DNA from 2 places in the Paenibacillus guangzhouensis genome. Region 2 is predicted to be linked to the other one. Evidence: a T-box and tRNA genes for the amino acid it is inferred to sense, from the RefSeq annotation. Region 2 holds a T-box; the other holds one or more tRNA genes.

Region 1 (3,197 bases), 1.2 Mb from region 2:
CATCAAGTCACCGGGCAGCCACGCTGTTGCAACTCTTGCGATCGGTGTCCCTAACTCGAATAGTCCTTCAAACTCCCTCGGCATTTGAACATCTAACTTGTGAAAAATATCCGTCATCATCGCAGCTGTGGCAAGGCTCGAAGGCCTGATTGGCGTGTGGTGAGATGCTTTAGCTCTTTGCGCCCATGCAATCTGAGAGAATGTGTTCGTATCTCGTTCCCTTCCGTTCACCTTACCTTCGTCCGCATGAACGGTAGAACTCCCCAATACCAAGGTGACCATGACCAAGATGAGCCATGGCAACCGAAATATGCGATACATATTAAATAGTTCCTCCTTCAATTTACCTGCTGCATCATGGCATCGATAACATCACGACAATCGACAGCAGGCCGAACAGTACCGTGACCAGGTATATAAAGGATACGACCTGCGGCTGTGTTAACCCCCAACGCATCAATGCGTGGTGTGTATGTAATTTATCAGCACGGTGGAGTCCCTTACCTTCTTTGAGACGTCTGGAGAATACAATGATCGTATCGAGGATCGGAAAGCCTAAAGCTAACATCGGAATAAGAATCGTAACGAATGCTGTGCTCTTGAATGATCCATTCACTGCAATGACGGCTAGCGTGTAGCCGAGAAACGTCGCACCCGCATCACCCATAAAGATTTTGGCGGGGTAGAAATTATAAATCAGAAAGCCTAAACATACGCCGCATAGTGCTATCGTTGCTATCGCTGTCTCTGCATCACCTTTGATAAGTGCAACGACACATAGTGTTAAAGAGGAAATCGAGGCTACGCCTGCAGCCAACCCATCGACACCATCGATGAAATTCATCATATTCGTCATGGAGAAGACCCACAGCACAGTCGATATATAGACGAACCAGCTCGGGAACATCCACATCCCTTCTTGGAAGTCACGAATGCCGGTAATTTGAATATGGAACCATAGCGGGATGGTCGCCGTCAGCAAATAGACGATTAATCTCGGCCATACAGGGAATTCCCGTCCATGTGCTTTGAAGCCATCATCAACTAGCCCGATGATTACCAACAACGTCCCGCCGATCGTGATCGACAGTGATAAAGCATCGAACCCCCGCATAAGGAGTAGTGTTATCATATATCCAATATAGATCGCAATCCCACCCATCAGCGGAATCGGATTATCATGAATCTTACGCTTCGTTGGGCGATCGACAAATTTCATACGGATCGCGATCTGACGCACAATGGGCACAACAGCTGCAACAATACCAAAACTAATGACAAGAGCAAGAATATATCGGATCGCTGATCCCCCCAGAATTAGACAAGGCTACGTGCTGGTAGTCTCCCCTGATTCCTATAAAAGCATGCAAAAAACGCTTCAAGTCAAATGACCTGAAGCGTTGAATGTACGTGATGTAGTTAAAAAACTGGTGAGCCATGAAGGACTCGAACCTTCGACACCCTGATTAAAAGTCAGGTGCTCTACCAACTGAGCTAATGGCTCTTATTAAGAAATAAGAAATGGTGGAGGCTGATGGATTCGAACCACCGAACTCGGAGAGAGCAGATTTACAGTCTGCCGTGTTTAGCCACTTCACTAAGCCTCCATGCTATTCAATTATGATTCCCATGAGTACGCAGCTTATGTCAGGAATCAAATGGTGGCTCGGGACGGAATCGAACCGCCGACACGAGGATTTTCAGTCCTCTGCTCTACCAACTGAGCTACCGAGCCATAATGCGATTTTGAGCAAAAAAATAAAGTGTAGGAGATGTTAGTCTCTCCACTTTAGGTAATATAATGGCGGAGCTGACGGGATTCGAACCCGCGGTCTCCTGCGTGACAGGCAGGCATGTTAGGCCTCTACACCACAGCTCCATATGCGATTATATTGATGGTGCCGTCGAGAGGACTTGAACCCCCAACCTACTGATTACAAGTCAGTTGCTCTACCAGTTGAGCTACAACGGCATATATAAGATGATAATGATGGTGGAGGCTAACGGGATCGAACCGCTGACCCTCTGCTTGTAAGGCAGATGCTCTCCCAGCTGAGCTAAGCCTCCGTATAAAATTGGTAGCGGCGAAGGGAATCGAACCCCCGACCTCACGGGTATGAACCGTACGCTCTAGCCAGCTGAGCTACACCGCCACATTAATACTTATTATATCTCATTTAGGAAGCTTGTACAATGGCGGAGAGAGAGGGATTCGAACCCTCGCACCACTTACGCAGTCTAACCCCTTAGCAGAGGGTCCCCTTATAGCCACTTGGGTATCTCTCCAACTGAGATATCGTAAGGATATCAGGAATATCAAGCACTTAAGCTTTTTGCTCCCTGAAAACTAGATACGAGATAATTTGCGTTTTATGTTTAGGATAAGCCCTCGACCGATTAGTATTGGTCAGCTCCACACATTGCTGCGCTTCCACCTCCAACCTATCAACCTCGTCGTCTTCAAGGGGTCTTACTAATTGGGAAATCTCATCTTGAGGGGGGCTTCACGCTTAGATGCTTTCAGCGCTTATCCCGTCCGTACTTGGCTACCCAGCGGTGCTCCTGGCGGAACAACTGGTACACCAGCGGTACGTCCATCCCGGTCCTCTCGTACTAAGGACAGCTCCTCTCAAATTTCCTACGCCCACGACAGATAGGGACCGAACTGTCTCACGACGTTCTGAACCCAGCTCGCGTACCGCTTTAATGGGCGAACAGCCCAACCCTTGGGACCTACTTCAGCCCCAGGATGCGATGAGCCGACATCGAGGTGCCAAACCTCCCCGTCGATGTGGACTCTTGGGGGAGATAAGCCTGTTATCCCCAGGGTAGCTTTTATCCGTTGAGCGATGGCCCTTCCATGCGGTACCACCGGATCACTAAGCCCGACTTTCGTCCCTGCTCGACCTGTATGTCTCGCAGTCAAGCTCCCTTATGCCTTTGCACTCTTCGAATGATTTCCAACCATTCTGAGGGAACCTTGGGGCGCCTCCGTTACTCTTTAGGAGGCGACCGCCCCAGTCAAACTGCCCACCTGACACTGTCCCCGAACCGGATCACGGTCCTAGGTTAGAACTCCGATACGATCAGGGTGGTATCCCAACGGCGCCTCCACCTAAGCTGGCGCTCAGGCTTCTTAGGCTCCCACCTATCCTGTACAGATCGTACCAAAGTCCAATATCAAGCTGCAGTAAAGC
Region 2 (3,197 bases):
TTCGTGATGTCAACAATGTTATTGATCGGACGTACACCAGCCGCCATCAATCGATTTTGCATCCATTGCGGGGATGGACCAATCTTCACCCCACTGATGTAGCGAGCGGCGTAATGGCTGCACAATTCCGTTGCCGTAATGCTCACTTCGACAATATCTTTCGCATGCGCATTCGAAGCTACGGCATCCACATCCACTTGCGGTAATTTCACTTCACGCCCGAGGATCGCTGCAACCTCGTATGCTGCACCGAGCATGCTCAAGCAGTCCGAACGGTTAGGTGTTAGATCCAATTCAAGAACATGGTCATCAATCGCGAGGACATCGACGATCGGCGTACCGATTACCGTTGCCTTAGGCAAGACCAAGATGCCTTCTTGCTGTTCTTTTGGTAGCAGCTTGTCGTTCAAGCCAAGCTCTTTCGCCGAGCAGATCATCCCGTGGGAGGCTACGCCGCGCAGCTTCGCTTTTTTGATTTCCATTCCGCCAGGCATAACAGCTCCGACAAGGGCCACAGGTACCTTTTGGCCTGCATCCACATTTTTCGCGCCGCACACGATTTGCAGCAGTTCTTCTTCACCGACATTCACGGTACATACGTTCAATTTATCCGCATCCGGGTGTTTTTCCTTCGACTCCACATAGCCGACAACAACCTTGTTGACCCCTTTATTGCGGTTCTCGACAACGTCGATCTCAATCCCTGCATATCTAATTTTATCTGCGACTTGCTCCGCCGTCAGATCACTAATATCGATATAATCCTTCAACCATTGGTAGGATACTCTCATCGCTCATTCACTTCCTTCTTCTTTATAGAGGTAGTTCAACATGAACTAAGTGTTAAATCCGTGAAAATTGCTTCAAGAAGCGCAAATCATTTGTATATAGATGACGGATGTCGTCAATGCCGTATCTCAGCATCGCAATCCGGTCAATTCCAAGGCCAAATGCGAAGCCTGAATATTCTTCAGGATCGTAGCCGCCCATGCGCAATACTTCTGGATGCACCATACCCGAACCTAGAATTTCAAGCCAACCTGTATGTTTGCAAATTCGGCACCCGCTGCCGCCGCAAGTCACACACGTTACGTCAACCTCTGCGCTTGGCTCTGTGAACGGGAAGAAGCTTGGACGCAGACGAATTTGTGTCTCTTTACCATACAATTGCTGTACGAATTGAAGAAGCGTCCCTTTCAAATCGCTCATGCGAATGTTCTTGTCGACCACAAGACCTTCCATTTGGTAGAACTGGAACGAATGCGTCGCATCGTCGTCATCGCGGCGGAACACTTTGCCTGGGCAGATGATTTTAATTGGCCCTTGCCCTTTTTTCGCTTGCATTGTACGGATTTGGACCGGTGAAGTCTGCGTGCGCATAAGAATCTCGTCCGTAATGTAGAAGGAGTCCTGCATATCGCGCGCAGGATGGTTCTTCGGCAAGTTGAGCGCTTCGAAGTTGTAGAAGTCGTTCTCTACTTCAGGCCCTTCCGCAATCTCATAACCCATCCCGATGAAAATATCTTCAATATCCTGAATGACTTTATTCAGCGGATGCACTGCACCTGCGTTCATCGGGCGACCTGGCAATGTCACATCAATCGTCTCTGCAGCGAGACGTTGTGCTGTCTCTTCTGCGCGGAATTTCTCTTGCAACGTCGTAACCAGTCCTTCGATCGCACCACGTACCTCATTCGCCACTTGCCCGATAACTGGACGTTCTTCCGCACTTAAGCTTCCCATCCCACGAAGCACTTCCGTGAGCTCGCCTTTCTTACCAAGGTATTTCACGCGCAGTTCGTTAAGCTCTTGCGGGTCCAACACTTTGGACAGCGCAGTGACTGCGATTTCCTTCAGTTCCTCTAACCGTTCTTTCATCAACATCAGGTTGACCCCCCTATAGAAATAATGACTATACCTTACCAACAAAAAAAGGCCTCTTCTCCCGTAAGGGACGAAAAGACCGTGGTACCACCCTTGTTAGACAATATCCCGATCCGCACGGTTGTACGACTGGATATTCTCTCACTCATCGAATAACGGTTCGAAGCCGGTATCTTCTACTGAACTAGGATTGGCCTGTCGTTCAAAGAACTGCTCAAGAGTGAATTTCGGCAGCCTATCTCTGCAGAGATGCTCTCAATCTCCGGCATCTCCTCCCTGGTCTAGAGGTACTGCGTACTTGTCTCTATCATCGCATTTCATTCATTTCAACAATCAGGTTATATTATATGCAAAAAATTGCTTGGTTGCAAGCTATCGCACCAACCATCCGCCATCGACACAAAGAACATGACCATTCACGTAATCCGATGCGCTCGAAGCAAGGAAAACAATCGGCCCTTTCAGGTCTTCCGGCGTTCCCCAGCGGCCCGCTGGAATCCGCTCCGAAATCGATTGGAATCGATTCTGATCCGCACGAATTTGCGCCGTGTTATCTGTCTCCATGTAGCCTGGTGCGATTGCGTTCACCTGTACGCCTTTGGAAGCCCACTCGTTCGCCAGCGCCTTCGTAATGCCCGCCACCGCATGTTTGCTCGCCGTGTAGCCCGGTACATTAATACCGCCTTGGAACGTTAGCATCGATGCGATATTGATAATTTTGCCGCTGCCGCGTTCGATCATATGGCGCCCGACCTGCTGACAGAGGTAGAAGACCGTATTCAAGTTCAGATCAAGTACCGCTTGCCAATCTTCCCAGCTGTGCTGCGCTGCCGGCGTTCTGCGAATAATCCCCGCATTGTTCACTAGAATATCGATGCCACCAAAAGCTTCTATCGCTTGGCTAACGACGCCGTCCAACTCTTCATGCTTACCCAGGTCAGCTTGGATAAAAGCCGTTCTGCGACCAAGCTTCTCAATCGCCTTCATCGTCTCGCTCGCATCTGAATACGATACCGCAACGATATCGGCGCCCGCTTCTGCAAGCCCGATTGCCATTGCTCTGCCGAGTCCGCCAGAGACGCCAGTTACGAGCGCTGTTTTACCTTGCAATTCAAAAGTTCCCATTCGAAAGACACGCCCTCTCTCAAAATCGATCTATCATGACACCCGCTTGCTGATACTTCACATAAATTTCCTCTGACAACTTCGCATCCGTAATGATGCCATCTAATTCTTGGATAGAAGCCACGGTCCGAAGGGCACTCCGATCGAATTTCGAATGATCGACAACGGCATAGACCTTCTGGGCCATT

The links. The T-box of region 2 lies ahead of pheS (phenylalanine--tRNA ligase subunit alpha). A T-box ahead of a tRNA ligase gene usually reads a tRNA of that ligase, here a tRNA-Phe.
Region 1: it has a tRNA-Phe gene. The T-box ahead of pheS (phenylalanine--tRNA ligase subunit alpha) is inferred to sense a tRNA for this amino acid. The anticodon was not compared.

Annotation. Positions count from the first base shown of each region.
Region 1 is NZ_CP045293.1:5,202,853-5,206,049, forward strand. Features, by position in the region: gene GCU39_RS23375 (hypothetical protein) at 1-321, opposite strand, end outside; gene GCU39_RS23380 (MraY family glycosyltransferase) at 356-1,219, opposite strand; tRNA gene GCU39_RS23385 (tRNA-Lys) at 1,429-1,504, opposite strand; tRNA gene GCU39_RS23390 (tRNA-Tyr) at 1,523-1,607, opposite strand; tRNA gene GCU39_RS23395 (tRNA-Phe) at 1,660-1,735, opposite strand; tRNA gene GCU39_RS23400 (tRNA-Asp) at 1,803-1,879, opposite strand; tRNA gene GCU39_RS23405 (tRNA-Thr) at 1,897-1,972, opposite strand; tRNA gene GCU39_RS23410 (tRNA-Val) at 1,992-2,067, opposite strand; tRNA gene GCU39_RS23415 (tRNA-Met) at 2,077-2,153, opposite strand; tRNA gene GCU39_RS23420 (tRNA-Ser) at 2,195-2,286, opposite strand; rRNA gene GCU39_RS23425 (23S ribosomal RNA) at 2,378-3,197, opposite strand, start outside.
Region 2 is NZ_CP045293.1:4,019,140-4,022,336, forward strand. Features, by position in the region: gene pheT (phenylalanine--tRNA ligase subunit beta) at 1-791, opposite strand, end outside; gene pheS (phenylalanine--tRNA ligase subunit alpha) at 844-1,878, opposite strand; T-box leader at 1,948-2,204, opposite strand; gene kduD (2-dehydro-3-deoxy-D-gluconate 5-dehydrogenase KduD) at 2,257-3,009, opposite strand; gene GCU39_RS18035 (DeoR/GlpR family DNA-binding transcription regulator) at 3,029-3,197, opposite strand, start outside.